3 regions of the Arthrobacter sp. 10L424 genome follow, and region 1 is predicted to be linked to each of the others. Evidence: riboswitches for the same ligand, from Rfam matches in the RefSeq annotation. Region 1 holds a riboswitch; each other region holds the start of a gene.
What was found. Region 1 has a riboswitch for cyclic di-AMP ahead of AC1DC5_RS13460 (NlpC/P60 family protein). Riboswitches for the same ligand answer to the same signal wherever they lie in the genome.
Positions count from the first base shown of each region.

Region 1 (6,774 bases):
ATGAACTCCATCATGGCCATCGGCTCCGTCGCCGGCGCCCTGCTTTCCGCCGGGCGCAAGAAACCCAGGCTGCGGATCATTTTCGGGGCGGCCGGAGCCTTCGGCGTGGCCTCCGGCATAGCCGCGCTGGCGCCCAGCTACTTCTGGTTCGGCGTGGCGCTGGTTCCCGTAGGGCTCTTCGCCATCACGATGATGACCAGCGCCAACGGCTACGTCCAGACGACCACGGATCCCGTGATGCGGGGCCGGGTGATGGCCCTTTACATGGCGATCTTCATGGGAGGCACACCGATCGGGGCGCCCTTCGTGGGCTGGGTCGCGAACGTGGCCGGCCCCCGATGGTCCCTGAGCGTCGCGGCGGCGTCCGGGCTGATCGCGGCCCTGATCGGGCTGGTGTGGATCATCCGTGCCAGGCAATTGCGGATCAGGTATGACCGCCGGGCCCGCGGGCTGCGCCATTTCCGGGTCGTGGCCGCCGGCGCGCCCGGCCATGACGCCACCGGCCCTGACGCGGAAGGCGCCGGCGCAACCGGCGCCTGACGCCGACGGCGCCGCCCGGGGATGCGACACCCGGACGACGCCGCCGACGGCGGTGGAAGCTGGCGCTGCCAGCCCCGCCTGATTCGGGGGAGCTACTTCTTCAGTTCGCCCACAACGAAGTCGATGCATTCCAGCAGCGCCGATACATCGTCCGGCTCGATCGCCACGAACGTTGCGATGCGGAGCTGGTTGCGGCCCAGCTTGCGGTAGGGCTCGGTGTCCACGATGCCGTTGGCGCGGAGCACCTTGGCGATTGCCGCGGCGTCGATGGACTCGTCGAAGTCGATCGTGGCAATGACGTTGGAGCGGTCCTCGGCCTGCGCCACGAACGGGGTAGCGTACTCCGAGGCCTCGGCCCAGCGGTAGATGCGGCCGGCCGAATCCGCGGTGCGCGCGGAGGCGAAGTCCAGACCGCCGCTCGCGTTGAGCCACTGCACCTGGGCGTCGAGGGTGACGAGCGTGGCCAGGGCAGGGGTGTTGTAGGTCTGGTTCAGCCGCGAGTTGTCGATAGCCGTCTGGAGGTCGAGGAAATCCGGGATCCAGCGGCCGCCGGCCTTGATCCGGGCCGCCCGCTCCAGCGCTGCCGGGGAGAACAGGCCAAGCCACAGGCCTCCGTCGGAGGCGAAGTTCTTCTGCGGGGCGAAGTAGTAGACGTCCGTTTCGGCGACGTCGACATCCAACCCGCCGGCCGCCGAGGTGGCGTCAACCAGCACGAGGGAGCCTGCATCGGCGCCGGCCACACGCCGGACCGGAGCTGCCACGCCGGTGGACGTCTCGTTCTGCGGCCAGGCGTAAACGTCGACGCCGGCCTCAGCCCGGGCCGCCGGGCGGGTCCCCGGCTCGGACTTGATGATGGAGGAGTCCGCCAGGAAGGGTGCCTTGTTGGTGGCGGAGGCGAACTTCGAGCCGAATTCGCCGAAGGACAGGTGCTGGGCCTTGTTGTCCACGAGCCCGAAGCTGGCAATGTCCCAGAACGCTGTCGACCCGCCGACGCCCAGGATGACCTCATAGCCCTCGGGTGCGCGGAAGAACTGGCTCAGCCCGCTCCGGACCGATCCCACGAGGTTCTTGACCGGCGCCTGGCGGTGGGAGGTTCCCAGCAGCCCGGAAGCCGCAGCGAGGGCCTCTATCTGTTCCGGGCGGACCTTGGACGGTCCGGCGCCGAACCGGCCGTCCTTGGGCAGGAGGTTGGCGGGAATCGTGATGCTGGTGTCGCTCACAGTGGCTCCAATTTTCGGCTGGTACAAAGCGTGGCTTGGGAGGCGGCCCGGCAGGGTGGCTGCAACGAAGCCTTGCGTTTCATTCTGCCTGACTGCCCGGCGGGGGAGGCAAAAGAGCCCGTCATAGTCCGGTCACTGAGATTATCCGGAGTAATTCAAAATAGGCTAAGCTGACCTGCGAACGTACGGCGGACCCCGCCAGGGCGCAAGCAGCTCGCGGTACGGTGGGAACACGCAAGGACGGCGCTCGAGGAGCTGAGCTGAATGACGGATCTGATCGATACCACCGAGATGTATCTTCGGACCATTCTGGAACTTGAAGAAGAGAACATCGTTGCCCTCCGCGCCCGCATCGCCGAACGGCTGCGTCACTCGGGCCCCACTGTTTCCCAGACTGTCGGCCGCATGGAGCGCGACGGGCTGGTGGTCGTTTCCGGTGACCGGCACCTTGAACTGACGGAAACCGGCCGGAAACGTGCGATTGAGGTCATGCGCAAGCACCGCCTTGCCGAGCGCTTGCTGGCGGACGTCATCGGGCTCGACTGGGCCTATGTGCATGAGGAAGCCTGCCGCTGGGAACACGTCATGAGCGAGCGGGTGGAGCGGCGCATCTTCGAGCTGCTGGATCACCCCACGGTGTCTCCCTATGGCAACCCGATTCCGGGCCTCGCGGAACTCGGCGGCCTGCCATCCCAGCCCTACGGGGATGGCGTGGTGAACCTTCTCGAAGCCATGGCCGGCTACGGTCCGGATTCCCGGGTCCGGGTCAACCGGCTGGCCGAGCCCATCCAGGTCGAACCGGAACTGCTCGTCCAGCTCGACGAAGGCGGTATCCGGCCCGGAGCCCTGGTGTCGCTGGAACGGGTAGGGGAGTACATCTCCGTCCGGGTACCCGATATCGAAGGCGCCCTGGAACTCCCGCCCGAGGTTGCGGCCCACGTCTTTGTTACCGTCGGTTAACAGGACTTAACCCACTGCTCATCGGACGACCCATGAGTTATGCACAGATTCGATAACGGATTTATCTCTGCGAGGCTTAATCGCCTATAGTTGATCACTAGTACCGATACCAAAGCGTTATCTGATCCGAAGCCGAGCTCTGCCAGCGGATCAGTAGCAGAGTCACCTTCTGGCAGGGGCGGGGGAACCACTTCCGGCTGTTCATCAGCCTTGGGGTGAAGTCCGTCAGCGGCAAGCACACACCACAGAGGGACTCTTTGGATGCCTCTGTGTCTGGACGCCTGCCACGGCGGACCGGGTCTTTGAACTCTCTGACCCGAATCCGACAGCTAACTCCGCAGGCTCTCCAGAGAGGAACCGTTTTTGACCACCCAGACCGCCAGGGGCCGCCGTCGTGCGACCGGTCCCGCTCCGGAGCCGCGACCGGCCGTCGCCGTCCTGGCCGACCGCCCACGTGACGCGCACCGCGACGAACGCAGGGGCCGCCGCAGCCCGTTCCGCCAGGTAACAGACTTTGCCGCCGCCAGCGGCGTTGGGCAAAAGGCCGGCATTGCACTCGCCGCTACGGGACTGGTCCTCACCGTCACCGTCCCCGCCACTGGCCCCGTTATGGCCACCAACGCGGGGTCGACGGGATCCATCTCGGCCGCAGTCCAGCCTGATGTCACGGCTGGCGAGGCCAAAATCGACTTCAACCGGACCGCCGTCACCACCCAGGGCGACCCGGACGGAAAGCTCAAGCAGTTGCTGAGTGCCCAGTCCGTCGGTTCGATCACCCGCGCGGCCTCCGCCGGAAGCCTCGGGGCGCCGCTGGCCCAGTTGAAAACCGCGTCACCCTTTGGATATCGCGTCAGCCCCATTACAGGCGGCTCCGGCGAGTTCCACCGTGGCCAGGACTATTCCGCCCAGTGCGGCACGGCCGTCCTGGCTGCAGCCAGTGGGACCGTGACGTTCACCGGCTGGCACCCCTACGGCGGCGGCAACCGTGTCGTGATCGACCATGGCAACGGCCTGGAGACCACCTACAACCACTTGTCCTCAGCCACCGTCAAGGTTGGCCAGCAGGTCTCCCGCGGCGAGGTCGTGGCGATGAGCGGCACCACAGGCGCCTCCACGGGCTGCCACCTTCACTTCGAGGTCATGGTCAACGGCGAAGTTGTCGACCCGACCGGCTGGCTGTAACAAAGCTGATCGGACGCTCTCGCATTCTTGTGACACGCCGTGATCCGAATGTGACATTGAGTCCCAACTGTTGTAAGTTTGACCTACGCCAACTTTTCCGAAGTTGGCGCTCTTGAGTGGATTGCCTAGCTCTGCCACCGCTCAAGGTCCGTTCGCATTACATCGTCTGGCAGGGGCGGGGGAACCAATTTTGGCCTTCGAAAGAAGGCCTTGGGGTTAAGTCGCAAAGCTTCCCAGGAAGCAGCGCGGCCGGGTGACTCCCATCCGAATCCGACAGCTCACCTCGCAGGCATTGGGAGAGGCTACTTTCGTGTCTTCACGCCACAATGCTGCGCGTCACCGCGCTTGCGCGGCTCTTACGAGCCCGCTGAAATCCGACTCCTCGGTTGCCCTTGCCGGCGCCCGGAACGGATCTCACACCGCCGCCTCAATCTCTGCTGAGTCCGGCCCGCAGGCCATGCACCTGCACGCAGTTCCCGCTTTTGGCGCGTCTTCGCAGTACACCCTTCGCTAAGTAACCCACTTCGGGGCGATCCGGCGTACCCCCAAGATGCCGGAGCGTCCTCAGCACGCGCCTGAAAAGCGCGGCCACAGGATCACGAAAGAGAGAACTTAATGACTACTCGTGCAAACGCACGGCACCGCGCCGAGGTCACCAAGACCAACTCGCTGGCTGTTATTGCCAAGGCTGTCGGCGACAACGCCGGTGGCGTGGGCCGCCAGGCAGCAGTCATCGCTGCTGCTTCCGGCCTCGTCCTGACCAGCGGCATCGCAGCCAACGCTGCTGAGGCCAACGTCCAGCGCGAATCCACCTCCGCTTCCACCCTCGAAGTCCAGTCCGCCGCCCCCGCGGCCATCTCGGCTGCTTCCAGCATCTCGATCGCTTACGACAAGACCGAAGTCGCCACCATTGCGGCCCCCGTCAAGGCGAAGCCCGTCGTGAAGGTCCAGGAAACGCCCACCGCCAACACCGCCGGCACCAAGGTCGGCGCCGCCGCCACCGCTTCCGTGGCCGGCGCCAAGGCTCCGGCCGGCGTCGCCAGCGGCATGGGCGCCACGATCGCCGCTGCCGCCTACGCCCAGATCGGCGTTGGCCAGGATTGCACCGCACTCGCCACGAACGCGCTGGCTGCTGCAGGTATCAACTACCACGGCTGGCCGGCAGGTTACCTGTCCCTCGGCCGCACCGTGAGCGCCGCCGAGGCACAGCCGGGCGACCTCGCGTACTACCAGAACGGTGGCGCGGGCATGGCCCACATCGCTGTTTACGTCGGCAACGGCATGGCAGTTCACGGCGGTTGGAACGGTGGGACCACTTCCCTCCAGACCGTAAACGTCGGCTCCGGCCCGGTCTTCATCCGCGTCGGCGGCTAAGGACAACAGCTTTTTACGCAAAGGACCCCTGCCATGCGGCAGGGGTCCTTTGCGTTGCCGCAACGTGAACTTCAGCCGACACGGGCCACGGCCGGCAAAAAAAGATTCGGTGAAACGGCACCTCGGTGTTTACTCTTGTTTTGTCGATCCATAGCCCGACCATGCAGAGGGCAGCCGGCCCTCGTGCCCCTGGCGGGTGCGGCCGTGAAGAGGTATGCGGATGCGCACTCTCGTTCTGAATGCTGGATATGAACCGCTGGCGGTTGTGACCTTCCGCCGGGCGCTCGTCCTTGTGCTGACTGGAAAGGCCAGTGTCGTGGCGGAAGGCGACGATCCCGTCGTTGGACCGCAGGACGTCCTTGGCCGGCCCTCGGTGATTCTGCTGAATCGCTACATCAGGCCCCGGTACAACACCCTGACGACCGTCAGCCGCCGCGGCGTGCTCCGCCGGGACGGGCACCGTTGCGCCTATTGCGGCAAGGCCGCCCACACCATCGATCATGTCCAGCCCAAATCCAGGGGTGGTGCGGATTCGTGGGAAAACCTCGTCGCCGCCTGCCTGCGCTGCAACAACGCCAAAGGCGACCACACGCCCGCCGAAATGGGATGGAAGCTCAGCTTCAGCCCCGCGCCCCCCAAGGGCGCAACCTGGCAGATCAAGGAGCTGGAGAAGCCCACCCCGGCCTGGGACCCGTTCCTGCTGCCGGAATCTGCCGCCTGAAACGGCGCCGCCGGCTGACCGTCGGGCCGGACTTCATCGCTTGCCGGCTGGTGGCCGATCTTTGCGACGCGGCGTCCGCGCCGGAGCGCGTTAGGCTGGGCCGGTGGAATTCGATGCAGTCATCCTTTCCGGGGGCCGGTCCTCCCGGCTGGGCGGCGTGCCCAAATCGGGGCTGATGCACGACGGCGCCACCCTCCTTGATCGTGCCCTGCAGGCCGCGCGGGGCGCGGCGGCAGTCGCCGTCGTCGGACCGGACCCGGGAACGTTGCCGGAAGGCGTGCTGAGTTGCCGGGAGGACCCGCCCTTTGCCGGACCGGCCGCAGCCATCGCGGCAGGCCTCTCCGCCCTGGAAAGGCACCGCGGTGCGGCCGGCCGCCCCCGGCCAGCGGCGCCGTTCACCCTGGTCCTGGCCTGTGACATGCCCCGGGCGGGCGCCGCTGTCCGGGCCTTGCTGGAAGCGGCAGGGGAAGCTCCTCCGGATGGCGGGCTGATGGCGGTGGCCGCCGACGGGCGTCGGCAGCCGCTGCTGGGTTTATATGGCACGGTTGCGCTACAACGGTGCGCCCGTGAAGCCGGGAAGCGCGGCACACTCGAAAACGCCTCGGTGTTCGCCCTTCTTGCTAGTCTGGAGGTGCGGGAAGTCAGCGTGCCCGGGGGGTCTACGGATGATGTGGATACCTGGGACGATGCGTCCGCATTAGGGGTAACCGTTCCACTCGGCAGCCATGGCCGCGACAGCCATGAGGCGGCCACCCGGCCCGGGGCTCCCCGGCAGAA
Region 1 is NZ_JBFTJH010000007.1:105,708-112,481, reverse strand. It holds gene AC1DC5_RS13480 (MFS transporter) at 1-540, shown strand, start outside; gene serC (phosphoserine transaminase) at 633-1,760, opposite strand; gene AC1DC5_RS13470 (iron-dependent transcriptional repressor DtxR) at 2,025-2,720, shown strand; cyclic di-AMP (ydaO/yuaA leader) riboswitch at 2,866-3,079, shown strand; gene AC1DC5_RS13465 (M23 family metallopeptidase) at 3,084-3,902, shown strand; cyclic di-AMP (ydaO/yuaA leader) riboswitch at 4,039-4,208, shown strand; gene AC1DC5_RS13460 (NlpC/P60 family protein) at 4,518-5,276, shown strand; gene AC1DC5_RS13455 (HNH endonuclease) at 5,497-5,997, shown strand; gene mobA (molybdenum cofactor guanylyltransferase) at 6,101-6,774, shown strand, end outside.

Region 2 (6,774 bases), on a different contig from region 1:
CAGGTCTCGCGCCTTCCGCTCGACGCCGGGGAAGTGGGACTTGCCGTACGGGTTCCGGCGTCGGCAGCCCATCCGGGAACCGAGGTGGGCAGCGTCGGCCATGCCCTGAACCTGATGCTGGACAACGTCTCCAATGCCCTCGAAGCCCGGCAGGAGAGCGAGATGAAGGTGCGCCAGTTCGTGGCGGATGCCTCGCATGAATTGCGCACACCGCTGACCGCCATCCGCGGCTACACCGAGCTGATGCGGATGACCGAGCATTTCACCCCCGACGGGCAGAAGTCCCTGGCCCGTGTTCAGAGCCAGTCCGAGCGGATGACCACCCTGGTGGAGGACCTGCTCCTGCTCGCCCGGCTGGATGAGGGCCAGCCGCTCAAGCTCAGCGACGTGGACCTCACCCAGCTGGCCGTGGAGACGGTGAGCGACGAGAAGGTGATGGCCCCGGACCGCGTCTGGCAGTTGGAGCTTCCCGAAGAGCCTGTGGTGGTTCGCGGAGACGCCACCCAGCTCCACCAGGTGCTGGCCAATCTGCTCTCCAACGCCCGCAAGCACACGGGGCCCGGAACGACTGTGGTGACCGGCGTTGGGCGAACCCCGGACGGGAGCGCCGTGGTGACGGTGACCGACAACGGGCCCGGGATCGCCCCCGAGTTTATGGGCCGCGTCTTTGCGCGCTTCACCCGGGCGGATGCTTCCCGGAAGAATCCGGTGCCGGTGACGACGCCGGCAGCCGTCCGACGGCCCTTGCCGCACCTGCCGCTGCGCCCACCCCGGCCTCCGTCCGCCGCGAGTGCTTCCACGGGGACCCCTCCCCCGACTTCCGCCGAGGGAACCAGCGGACTGGGACTCTCGATCGTGCAGTCGATTGTTGAGGCTCACGGTGGGACGGTCAGCGTGACGTCGGCGCCCGGCCGGACCGAGTTTGTGGTGCGGCTGCCCGCGCCGAACCCGGTCCAGGGGGAGCATCCGACGGCGCAAGCCGCCACACCGTCGTCGTGATCTCCGTTACCTAAATGTGACTTAAGCAGGCTGCTCCTGTACGGTTTTTAGAGTGTGGCCATCACTGACGCCGCACATCCGGATGCACGCCAAACTCTGCCGCCTCCCGGATTCCGCTGCACCAGGCAGAGGCGGGGGACCCAGAGTTCCCGGGCATTTGCAGATCTTGCACCCTTGGGGTGAAGCCGACACGTGAGATTCCGTGCGGCCGGATGACCTCATCCGAACCCGACAGCTAACTCCGCAGGCGTTGAGAGGCGATCATGACTGAATTCAAGCCACAAACGCGCCCTGATGGCGTTACGAAGAAGACCCGCTCCGAGGTGTCCCGCCACCGCGCTGAACCGGCCAAGCCCGCTTCAGCCCTGTCCCGGCTTGCCAAGAACTTCGGCACCACCGGCCGCCGCGCGGCCGTTGTTGCCGCCGCCTGCGCGGTGCTCGTGGGGGTCGGCGCTGCCGGGCATGCCTCCGAGACGGCTGCCCGCAATGCCACCGCGGGCACGTCCACGGAAGCAGCCCCCACTGCGGATGCCCTGACGCACCTCGATTTTGAGCGCGTCCGGGTCGACAACCAGACCACCTTCCCCACCGGCGGCGCCGCGGCCCAGTCCACCGAGGTCAAGCCTGCCGAAGCACCGGCCCCGGCAGCTGCCCCGGCTCCGGCAGCTGCTCCGGCTCCCGCTCCCGCTCCGGCGGCTGCCCCGGCACCGGCACCGGCGCCTGCCCCCGTTGCCATCGACGACCCGGCCGGCGCGCAGGCCTACGCGGCCAGCCAGCTGGGATCCCACGGCTGGGCTGCAGACCAGATGCAGTGCCTCACGAAGCTCTGGACCAAGGAGTCTGACTGGAAGACGACGGCCACCAACAAGAGCAGCGGCGCCTACGGTGTGGTCCAGGCCCTGCCGGCCGAGAAGATGGCCAGCGCGGGCGCTGATTACCGGACCAACTACCGGACCCAGATCAACTGGGGCCTGAAGTATGTCAAGGACCGCTACGGCTCACCGTGTGGCGCCCTGAACTTCCACTACGCCCACAACTGGTACTAAACACCAGAAGGTCGGACTGAACTGAGGCCCCGGATCCCACTGGATCCGGGGCCTTAGCTCTGCCGGCGACGGTCCGCGACAACCCGCGACAACCCGAGGGAACCGTCGGGCCGTCGGGCCGTGGCCGGACCGTTCGGCTTAGGGCGCGACTAGCCGTTGGGACGGTTGGGCAGGTACTGCACCGCCCATTTATTGCCGTCGGGATCGGCGAAGTAGACGAAGTGCCCCCAGTCCTGGACGTCGACGTCGCTGACATCCACGCCGTTGTCCTTGAGCTGCCGGTGGGCGGCCTGAATGTCGCTGACCACCAGCTGCAGGCTCGGGGCGGTGCCGGGCGGGGCGTCGTTGAGGCCCTCGCCGATGGCGATCGAGCAGCCGGAACCGGGCGGGGTCAACTGGACGAAACGGATGCCGTCCATGGGCCGCTCGTCGTAGTCGGCATTGAACCCGACCTTATTGACGTAAAAATCCTTGGCGCGGTCCACGTCGGACACAGGGACAAAGACAAGCTCAAGTTTCCAGTCCATGGGCCACAGGCTAGTCCCGGACCGCGATTTGCGGTAGGGCAATCCCAAGGGCGTGGACCCGCCGCGGCGGCGGGCCCAACCCCGTGGCTGGTTAGCCGGCCACGCCGTACAGGCGGTCGCCGGCGTCGCCCAAGCCCGGGACGATGTAGGACTTCTCGTTGAGCTTCTCGTCGATGGAGGCGAGCACGATCGTCACGTTGGCGTCCGAGAGCTCTTCTTCCAGCTTCGCGAGGCCTTCCGGAGCGGCCAGCAGGCAGATGCAGGTGACGTCGGAGGCGCCGCGCTTGAAGAGGAACTTGATGGCCTCACGCAGTGTGCCGCCGGTGGCGAGCATGGGGTCCAGGACAAAGATCTGGCGATCGGTGAGGTCCTCGGGGAGACGCTCGGCATACGTGATGATGTCCAGGGTCTCTTCATCCCGGGCCATGCCCAGGAAGCCGACCTCGGCGGTGGGGACCAGCTTGGTCATGCCTTCGAGCATGCCGAGTCCCGCACGCAGGATGGGGACCACCAGCGGCGTGGGCTTGGTGAAAGCGGTGCCGATCGTGGTGCTGACCGGGGTCTCGATGGTGACCGGTTCGGTGCGGACTTCGCGGGTGGCCTCGTACGCCAGGAGCGTGACCAGTTCCTCGGTGAGCTGGCGGAAGACCGGGGACGGGGTGTTCTTGTCCCGCAGAACGGTGAGCTTATGGGCGACCAGCGGGTGGTCCACAACGAAAGTGCGCATGGGTCAAAACTATCACCCAGCGGCCGGTGGCCCGCCCGTGGGACCGCGGGCGCCGACGTCGTCCTTACCGCCGGACTGGCCCTCTTTGCCGGTGCCGCTGCCGGTGACCCCGTCGCCGTCTTTGAGGTGCGCGGGGTGGTCGAACGTGGGCGCGGGACCCGCCTGTTCCCGGTGCCGCAGCACATGGAAGAATCTGTGGGCCATGATCACGATCGCCACCCAGGCCAACCCCAGCAGCCATCCGAAGATCACATCGGTCATCCAGTGATGGCCCAGGAAGACCCGACTCATCCCCATTGCCGCCACGAAAACCACACCGGCAGCGATCAGGGCAACCCGCGCAATTGTGCGCTTCACCTGCAGGCAGGCGAGGTACACCACGAGACCGATCACCACCGTGGTGTTGAGCGTGTGTCCACTGGGGAACGACGGCGAGTCCTCGTAGGGAGGCACGGCGTCCGCGTGGTCGGGGCGGTTCCGGCCGATCAGTTTCTTGCCCAGCGTGGTGGCCGTGGTGGACACAGCTGCGGCGGCGCCGATAAGGATCAGCGGCCGCCAGGTCCGGGAGGCCCAGATGAGCCACGCCGTGAGGATACTGGCCAGGATCGGCATGCCGATTCCTCCGCCGATGTTGGTGAACCCTGTAACGAAGGAGTCCAATCCAGGGCTGCGGAGCTGTTCCATAAACGCCAGGGTTGGCTTGTCCAGATTCGCCAGGCCGGCGTCGTCCACCACGTTGTCATAGACTTCGGCGCTGAGCACCGCCAGGAGAACCACCAGCACGCCACCCGCAAGCATCGTGACCCACAGGGCGGCGTAGGGCACAACCCACTTGCCCCAGCGCCGCATCAGCCAGCTCTCAGTCCTGGTGGTCACGTCCGTCTCCTGCCTCCTCCGTGCTGCACAGCTTGCTTAGTGTTCGAAACTATCATTGAGCCATGACTTCCCCTGAGCCCCGCCATGCCGAGTGGATGGGCCTTGCCCTGGGCGAGGCACGTGCCGCGCTGGCCACGGCGGACGTGCCGATCGGCGCCGTCGTCATCGGCCCCGACGGCACTGTGCTGGGCCGCGGACGCAACGAACGGGAGGCGCTCGGGGACCCGACGGCGCACGCTGAGATGGTGGCCATCCGCGCGGCTGCCGCGCGGCTGCAGGAACTCAGCGCCCAGGGCGGGAAGTCCGGTGACGGCTGGCGGCTGGAGGACTGCACCCTGGTGGTGACGCTGGAGCCCTGCGCCATGTGCGCCGGGGCCGTGGTGCTGGCCCGGATTCCCCGCGTGGTGTTCGGGGCATGGGACGAGAAGGCAGGGGCCGCCGGCTCCGTGTTCGACATTCTCCGCGAGCGCCGGCTCAACCACCGGGTGGAAGTGTACGGCGGGGTCAGGGAGCAGGAATGCGCGGTGCTGCTGCGGGACTTCTTCGCCGGGCACCGGGGCGCCTGAGCCTTCGCCATCGCGTCTCCCATGCCAGCGGCGTCCCGGCCGCGCTACCTGCCGGTGGCGGAGCCTGCTGCGGCCGCCAGGTTGTCGATCCGCTTCTGCCGGGTAGCCGGTGAGTCGAGGCTGAACGCGCGGAAGTCGCCCAGGTCCTCGCGGATCCAGTCCTCGGTTTCGGCGATCCGCCGGGTCACGGCGCCGGTGGGCGCGTGGAACAGCCAGGGCACGATCCGTTCCTTGCCGGGATCGTATTGCCACAGCCCGATGATGCGGCCCCGGTCGAAGATGGGATGGTCCGGGAGGTCCGCCTGCAGCGCCAGCGAGCCCAGGGCCTGCGTGTGCTGGTCCTCATCGGCCAGCAGTTCGGCGGCATTGCGCCGCAACAGCGCCATTGAATCCGTTCCGGCGAGCAGCTGGATCTGCTCGTCCGCCGGTTCTTCGAATCCGCCGAGCCGTTCGACCTCGTCGGGCAGCATCCACAGCACGTCCCCGGCGGCGGTGGGAACCTCCACGGCGCCGGCCGCGGCCAGCGCCGCCTTGCTCTGGGCCACGGTGAACGCCGTGAACCACTGCGATTGTTTGAACGTGGCCCCTCCGGTCCAGCCCAGGTAGCGGCGGATCAGTTCGGCGCGGACCTCGTCGTCGTCGAGCGGGCTGGGCGGCAGGTTCCAGAGTTCGTAGGCATAGCGCTGCTGGTCCAGGCGCCCGTTGGCCGGAACGCGGCGGATCCGGCCCTGCGCCTGCAGGATGCCGAGGGCCGTGGGCAGCGTGGTGGCGGCACCTTTCTTTTTGCCTTCCTCGCCGAGGTTCCGCACGGATTCGCCGAGTTCTTCTTTGAGCTGCCGGGGGTCCAGCGGGACGGCGGCCTCGGCGAGCGTGTGCAGCACCTGTTCCTCGAGCAGGGTGATTTCGCCGCGGTCCACCCCGAGCCTGCCGAGCACGCGGAACGCCTCGCCGGCATCCTTGCCCAGCTTGAGGGCCCAGGCGAAGTCGTCCCGGCCCAGGACGTAGGTGCAGCCGCGCGCCGTCGGCAGTTCCAGGATCCGGTGCGCCAGGACATCGGCATCCACCTGCTCACGCCGGATGCCAGCGCGAGCGAAAAGCGTGAGGTAGGGATTCGCGCCGCCCACGGAGCGGGCCCAGCCTGCCCGGGCAAACACCTGCTCCGACGTGCAGCCGGCCAGCGAACCGTCCAGGCCCTGTTTGTGCCAGGCCCAGGCGCGGAGCTTCTCCCGGGTGAGGGTCCGGGCCGGCGGCGCGTTCGCGGTCAGGGGCTGCGTGCTCAGGGGCTGGGGCGTCATGGGGTCATTGTCCAACAGCTTGCGCGGCAGGGGAATCTTCCGCGCCAGGCTTTTCCTCCCCCGCGGCCGACAGCGGCGGCGCCGGAAGACCGGGGTTCACCGCTTCCAGCACGGTCCGGGCCGTGGCGTCCCAGCCGGGCAACCGGTCCCGCGCGTCGAGCGCCGCGGCCCGCCAGCGGGTCCGGAGGGAGGGGTTGGACAGCCAGCGCCGCAGTACCTCCGCGAGGGGAGCCGGGTCCGCGCCGAGGGCGACGGCGGTACCGGGAAGTGGCGGTGCCGTGCCGTGCTCTGGCGTGCAATGCTCTGCACCAGGCGCTGCCGGCGCCGTTGGTGCCGCTGCTGGCGTCGGCGTCGGCGTCGGCGTCGGACCGAGCGTGCCGGCGGCGAGCGCTTCGACGGCGCCGGTCCCGGCACGGACCACGACGGGCACACCCCGGGCAATCGATTCCGTGACCACAAGCCCGAAGGTCTCGGCCTGCGAGATGAGCAGGCTGAGGTCGGCCGCGGCCCACTCCGCTTCGAGCGCTCCGCCCCGCAACTCCCCCGGGATCCGGACGCGGCCCTCCAGCCCCAGCTGCGTCACCGCGTCCCGGAGCTTCGCGGCATAGGCCGGGTCCACGGTGTCGGAACCGATCAGCGACGCGGTCCACGGCAGGTCCGTCAGGGCCGACAGCGCGGCAAGGAGCAGTGACTGATCCTTGTTTGGCAACAGGGCGGCGACAGCCAGGAGATGCGGCG
Region 2 is NZ_JBFTJH010000015.1:3,328-10,101, forward strand. It holds gene AC1DC5_RS18595 (sensor histidine kinase) at 1-999, shown strand, start outside; cyclic di-AMP (ydaO/yuaA leader) riboswitch at 1,104-1,264, shown strand; gene AC1DC5_RS18600 (aggregation-promoting factor C-terminal-like domain-containing protein) at 1,263-2,045, shown strand; gene AC1DC5_RS18605 (glyoxalase superfamily protein) at 2,195-2,572, opposite strand; gene upp (uracil phosphoribosyltransferase) at 2,664-3,299, opposite strand; gene AC1DC5_RS18615 (phosphatase PAP2 family protein) at 3,312-4,175, opposite strand; gene AC1DC5_RS18620 (nucleoside deaminase) at 4,238-4,741, shown strand; gene AC1DC5_RS18625 (DNA glycosylase AlkZ-like family protein) at 4,786-6,036, opposite strand; gene AC1DC5_RS18630 (glycosyltransferase) at 6,041-6,774, opposite strand, start outside.
Region 2: it holds a riboswitch for cyclic di-AMP, as region 1 does, so the genes downstream of both, AC1DC5_RS18600 (aggregation-promoting factor C-terminal-like domain-containing protein) here and AC1DC5_RS13460 (NlpC/P60 family protein) in region 1, are expected to answer to the same signal.

Region 3 (6,774 bases), on a different contig from region 1:
GATCGATCAGGGCCACGCCGACCCGGTAGGCGCTGTTGGCCTGGATGATCGCGTTAATTTCCGCGTCGAGCGCCGGTCCGATGAGGCTCTTGGGAGGAACGACGGCGGCGGGCGTCGGGGCCGGCGTCGAAGCAGTCGGTGACGGAGTCGCTGCCGACGGCGCCCCGCCGGTGACCGACCGTGCGTCGGCCCCTCCGGCGGCACCCGCAGTGGCGGATTCGGTCGCTGCCTGCGGAACGACGGCGTCGACCGCTACCCGGGACTGGACGGTGGCGTAAACGCTCACGGCCGACACCAGGGCGAGGACCGTCACCAGCATGATCAGGAACTGCGGGCGGATTCCGCCAAGGCGCCGGAGCGCACGCGGCCCCGCACCCTCGGTGGTCTCATGTGTGTGTCGGCCGCTGCTGTAATGCCGGCCGGGCCCCCAGGAATCCACCGGGCCTCACCGCCGGCACATCGGTGGCGGCGCAAAGTCCGCAAACGCCACAGGCAGGTTCGCCGGCATACTCTTCCTTCGAACGAAAGGAACCGCGGTGCGGCTCTAAATCTAATGCATTCTGCCCCGGGCACGGCCTGAGCGCAAGGTTCGGCGCCCGCAGGGCGTGTGTGTCAGCCGATGCCATTTGCCCCGCGTCCGACCCAGAGATGGCCAATCCGGCAGTATGCTGCCGCCCGGCGTCGGGCAGTATCCCCATGCCGCCTCCGCGCCCGGCGTCGTACGCTGGAACCCCTGAAGCCCACTGAAGGAGTCCGCGATGCGCAAGGTCATTCTGATGATGCAAGTGTCCCTGGACGGATTCATCGAGGGCCCGGACCAGGACCTGAGCTGGCATCGGGTCGATGAGGAACTGCACACCCACTTCAACGACTTGCTGCGGACGATGGGCGGCTTTCTGGACGGCCGGGTCACCTACGAGATGATGGCCGAGTACTGGCCGACGGCGGACCAGGACCCCTCGAACTCAGCCCCCGAGAGCGAGTTCGCCGGAATCTGGCGGGACATGCCCAAGATCGTCTACTCCAGGACCCTTGCGAAGGCGGGCTGGAATACCGAGGTGGTGCGCGACGTCGTCGTCGAGGACGTCATGAAACTCAAGGACCAGCCCGGCGGCGACCTCGCACTCGGCGGCGCAACCCTCTCGGCGGCGTTCAGACGGCTCGGCCTGATCGACGAGTACCGGATCTACGTCCATCCGGTTCTGGTTGGACGCGGGACGCCCCTCTTCAAGGAGACGGATGCCCTGACTTCGCTCCGGCTGCTGGAGAGCCGCACCTTCGGGAACGGCGTAATTCTGCTGCGGTACGCGGCCGAGCCGGATGGCGGACACGCAAAAGACCGGTGATCCGCTGCCCCCAAGGCACCCGATCGACCGGTCTCCTGCGTGCTGTTAGCGGTACTGCTTAGCCGGCGCGGACGAACGTCACGGGACCGGTGGCCGTCAGCCAGGACAGCGGGTGCGCCATGGTGGCGTTGACGCCGTTCATGCCGCCGCTGATTGCCTGGCCGTTGCCGGCGTAGATGGCAACGTGGCCGGACTGGACGATGATGTCGCCGGGCTGCGGAGTGGAGACGACCTGGCCGTACTTCAGGAAGGCCGTCGGGCCGATGTCGCCGACCGGGATGCCGGCAGCGTTCAGGGCCTTCTCCACCATGGCGGTGCAGTCCTGGGTGATGCCGATCTGGCCGTATGCCATGGACAGCAGTGTGGCGTTGACTCCACCGGCTGCCGGGGCAGCGGCGGGGGCGGGGGCCGACTGGACCTTCACCGTCGCCTTAGCGGCAGGAGCTGCGGCGGCCGGTGCTGCCGGGGCCTTCGGAGCGGCCGCGGGCTTGGGGGCCTCGACCACGGGCGCCGGTGCTGTTTCAACGGCGGGGCGCTCGAAAGTAATCTGGACAGCGGAGTCCGCCATGACCGGTGCGCCGACCTGGCCCTTGACGTCAACGGACGACGCCGGGGCGGCGTCGCGCTTGGCCGGCGCATCGGCTGCGTTGGCGGCCATGGCGCCGCTAAGCACCATTCCGGAAGCGGCGACGAGAACTGCGGCCTGGCGGCCGATGGTCCCGGCGGTACGGCGTTTGCTGCGAAGATCGGCGCGCTTGGGCGCATGGGTATTGCTGGAAATCATTAAAAGGAGCCTCTCCCAATGCCTGCGAGGTGAGCTGTCGGATTCGGATGGGAGGCACCCGGCCGCACTCGGGCCCGATCATTGCGGGCCGTGCGGCTTCACCCCAAGACCCCTGACTAACAGTGGGTCAATAGTGGTTTCCCCGTCTCTGCCGGACGTTGCTGCGAGTTATCCCCACGGCCGCGGCAGAGTTAGGCAATCGGCTGGGGAGAGCCCGTCTCGGAAACAACAGGCACCTAACAACGGTAACGGAATGATCACGGCATGTCACATTGAGGTAACGGCGGAAAGGGGTTGCGGGCGGTCTTTCCCCACGCCAGACGCCGATTCGGGAATAGGATATTGGCATCACGGTTCCCAGAAGCGGAGGCCCCAAATGAACAATCCCGACGTCAACACGCACTGCGTTGCCATCTGCCAGCTGAGCAATGAACCGCCGGAGGACTTCAACGTCAACACCGAGCTGCTGGTACTGGAAAACGGGGAGGTCCTCGTCTCCACCTGGGACGCTGAGCCCCGTGACGGCGGCTTCGATGTCCACGTCCTCAACGACCGCGTGGACGCGTTGGGTTTCATGGTGGTCACCGACTGGGAGTTCTTCGATGAAAAGGCCTACGCCGTGGTGGAGCGCCGGCCGGGAAGCTAGGGAGATTTCCCCGGGCGTTACGGGCCGTCAGAAGTCAGGTTCCGGCCGGGTCTAGCCATCTCGGCGGCGCGGCGCAGCCAGCCGTCAGGATCCCTCCCCCAGCGGTCCAGAACGCTGTCCGCGCGGACCCTGCCGACGACGTCGAGACCCGCCATCAGGGGGCCGACGACGTCGGTGGCGAGCGGATCCACCAGGGCGCTTAGCTGTGCGCTCCGGACGAAGCCTTCGATCCGCGTCAGGTCTGTGTTGGTCAGCAGCCGGACGCTCGATTGCAGGAGGACGACGGCGGCGAGGCGGCGTTCGAAGACCGGCACCTGCCACAGCTCGGAGCTAAGCGCCGTGATGTCATCGTGAGTGAGGTCCGGATAGCGCCGGAGGGCATCGCGGACAGTTCCGCGCACGGCTCCGACGGATGCGCCGTAGTACCGGTGGCCACTTCCGTGCCTGGCCTCGGACTCCTCGGCCCGGCCCCACGACGACTCGCGCTGGAGCGCAAGGTCAATGAAGTCGCCGGCATCACTCATGGGGCCATTGTTTCGCATCCTGCGGCGGGGAGGCCCAGCACCCAAGTGGCCCGACGCCGTCGTGCCCTGTCTACCCCGTAACCGCGGGGCAGCGAAGTCCGGTGTCGGCCAGGCCCGGTGCCCTACTGACCCGGTGCCCGGTACGTGGGCGTCTTCTTGGCCGCGTCGTCCAGATCCTCCGGCGTCAGGAGCGGCTTCAGGCGCACGTTCACAGAGCCCGATGAGTTGATAAGAAGCGAAAGCGCGGCGGCATCGGACGGCAACGGGACCTCGAAGACCCCCAGTACGTCCCTCTCCCCGAAGGCGTAGTAGAAGCATTCGAGCGATCCGCCCACGGATTTGAGGGCATCGACCAGCGCGTCACGGCGCTTCGTTCCCCCTTCGCGCATGAGACCTTTGATGCCGTCGCCCACGTAATTCGCTTCGAACAGATACTTAGTCATGACCCTTCCCGTCCTGTCATATCCAGGACTCGGGCAAGGCAAAGTGTGTCAAAGCCACTTTGACGGCGGGTCCCGGAGTTGGTCCCCAGAATGGGGTTGTGGCCACATCGTAGGCGCTCCCCCGCACCCTTTCAACGGTTGTTGAAGACTCCCCCGGCAGGCAGGCCATTGTGCGCCCGGGCTCCCGGTGGCACAAGCGACTGCGGACGACGACGGTCCGCGCCTCAGGCGGCTTTGGGCCGGACGACGAGAACCGGACACGGTGCGTGGCTGATGATCTGGGTGGCGACCGAGCCCAGGTGCAGGCCGGGAAATCCGCCGTGCCCGCGGAAGCCGACCACCACCAGATCCGCATCCTTGGCGGCGTCGACTACTGCTGCTGCCGGTGAATCGTTGTGAACGACCTGCCCGGTGGCTTCGACTCCCGCGTCCTCGGCCCTTTTTAGGGCGTCGGCCTGCAGGGTTTCCGCGATTCCTTGCGGGGAATCCTCTGCCACGATTTCGCCGGCGGCCGTTTCCAGGACCGCCGCATACCAGGCAAGCGGGGGCTTGCTCCAGGCCGTGACCAGACGGATCTGGCCGTTGCGCTGCCGGGCCTCATCCACAGCCCACGTCAGCGCATTCTGAGAATTCTCGGAACCGTCAAAACCAACCACAATCACGAACGAATCTGTACCGGCCATTGTCTTTCCATTCCCTAGCTTCACTGAGCAGCCTGGACCTTTCAGTTTCTGCGTGGGCCAAAGTCAGTGTCAAGGCATCACCACGGAGAACACGGGTTCTCCGTGTGTTCTGCCTGGTTCATCCGGTCAGGGTGTGGCGCCGGCCGGGCAGGCGGTCCTATGTTATGGACATGGGATTACTGCGGCACCGGGCGGAACGCCACAGCCGACGACGGCGGTGAGGCGCTCCGGGATCTGAATCGATCCGGACAGGGGTGAAGCGGGGCATTTCTGACCACATATTTCGAGCGTGACAAGTGGGGGAAAGATGGAGCTGAGAAGACGAACCCGATCTCGTCTCGCCGTGGCTCTCTGGGCAATTCTCGGCTACTTCACAGTGAGCGCGCTCTGCGGCGTCCTGGTTGCCGGCCTGGTGGTCCCCGGTGTTGCCGCCGCCGGAGTTGCCGGCAGCAACTCAATCAAGTTCTTCAACCAGCTCCCCTCGGGGCTGACGGTTGATCCGCCGTCGCAGTCAACCAAAGTGCTGAGTGCGGACGGGAAACTGATCGCCAATTTCTACGCAGAAAACCGTGTGCGGGTCAGCCTGGCCGAAATGTCCCCGTACATCAAGGATGCGATCATCGCCGTCGAGGACCGGCGCTTCTACGAACATGCCGGCGTAGATCCCCAAGGGATACTGCGGGCGCTGTCCTCCAATCTCACCGGTGGCGGCCGGCAGGGCGCGTCCACGCTGACCCAGCAGTACGTCGCCAACGTCGTCACCGAGTCCCTCGTGTCGGCGGACCGCGGCGACGAGGTTATCCGCGGGGGCCAGAAGACCGTCGGGGACAAGATCCGCGAGATCAAGCTGGCCATCGAACTGGAGAAAAATTACAGCAAGGATCAGATCCTCGAGGGCTACCTCAACATCGTGTTCTTCAACCGGGACGCCTACGGCATTGAGGCCGCGGCGCGCTACTTCTACAGCACCACAGCGAAGGAACTCACCCTCCCGCAGGCCGCCCTGCTCGCCGGCCTGGTGAACAGCCCCAGCTTCTACGACCCCTCCGTCTATCCGGACAACTCCCTCCGGCGCCGCGACGAGGTCCTGGCCAAGATGCTCAGCCAGAGGATGATCGTCCAAGCCGACTACGACGCCGCCATCGCCACCGGCGTCGACCTTAAGATCACGCCGGGCCGGCAGGGCTGCGCCGGCGCGGAAATTGCACCCTACTTCTGCGACTACGTTTCACACCTCATCCTCAACAATCCGGCTTACGGCGTCGACCTCGCCACCCGGCAGCGGAAGCTGTACCGCGGAGGCCTCACCATCACCACCACCCTGGACAGCAGGCTGCAGCTGGCCGCGCAGGCGCAGGTGGACGCCACAGCCGGGACCAACCCGGACAAATGGGGTGCGGCGCTGGTCTCCGTCGTGCCCGGCACGGGCAAAATCCTCGCGATGGCGCAGAACACCGTGTTCCTCCCCGACCCCGGAAAATTTGATACCCAGCTCAACTTCAACGTCGATTCCAAGGACGCGGACGGCAATGACCTGAACGGCGCCGGCGGATTCCAGCCCGGATCCACCATGAAACCGTTCACATTCGCGGAATGGCTCAACTCGGGGAAGACCCTGACGGCCATGGTGGACGCCTCCAAGAGGACGTATCCGCTCGATTTTCCTTGGAAATCCAGCTGCGGAAAGGTGCGCGGCGCCTACAGCACCAAGGAGAAAAAGGCCGGACTCGACGCCACGGACGACCTCCAGAACAACGACGAGGGTTACTACCGCCGCATGCCCGTTGACTACGGGCTCTACAACTCCATCAACACGGCAACTTTCGCGGAGGCCGCCCAGCTGGATTTCTGCAACATCCAGAAGATGGTCGACACCGTCGGACTCCACAGCGGTTTGGACAACGCCCAGATCAACATGCACCAGCTGGGCAACCTGTTGGGTGCCATTGGAGTAGCGCCGCTCCACCTTGCCAATGCGTTCGCCACGTTCGCCAACGACGGCGAGTACTGCGCCCCGATCGCCATTGTGGAGGTGACCGACCCCGCGGGGCGGAAGTTCCCGGCGGAGACCAGTGACTGCCGGAATGCCGTCAAGCCCGACGTTGCCCGCGGCGTGAACTCCGTCCTCCAGGACGTGCTGAAACGCGGGTCCGGCGTCTATATCAAGCCCAAGGTCCAAAGCCAGTTCCCAGTGGCGGCGAAGACCGGCACCTCCAACAACAACGGCGCCACGTGGGTGGTCGGCTACACCTCTGGCATGGCCACCGCATCCTTCTTCGGAGACACCCTGGAAGGCCAGAAGCGGCCCGGCCAGAACGTCACCATCAACGGCAAGTTCTACAGGGGCA
Region 3 is NZ_JBFTJH010000003.1:632,974-639,747, forward strand. It holds gene AC1DC5_RS08505 (serine hydrolase) at 1-439, opposite strand, end outside; gene AC1DC5_RS08510 (dihydrofolate reductase family protein) at 759-1,346, shown strand; gene AC1DC5_RS08515 (NlpC/P60 family protein) at 1,405-2,130, opposite strand; cyclic di-AMP (ydaO/yuaA leader) riboswitch at 2,136-2,306, opposite strand; gene AC1DC5_RS08520 (hypothetical protein) at 2,507-2,776, shown strand; gene AC1DC5_RS08525 (DNA alkylation repair protein) at 2,794-3,300, opposite strand; gene AC1DC5_RS08530 (GYD domain-containing protein) at 3,423-3,743, opposite strand; gene AC1DC5_RS08535 (universal stress protein) at 3,968-4,426, opposite strand; gene AC1DC5_RS08540 (transglycosylase domain-containing protein) at 4,734-6,774, shown strand, end outside.
Region 3: it holds a riboswitch for cyclic di-AMP, as region 1 does, so the genes downstream of both, AC1DC5_RS08515 (NlpC/P60 family protein) here and AC1DC5_RS13460 (NlpC/P60 family protein) in region 1, are expected to answer to the same signal.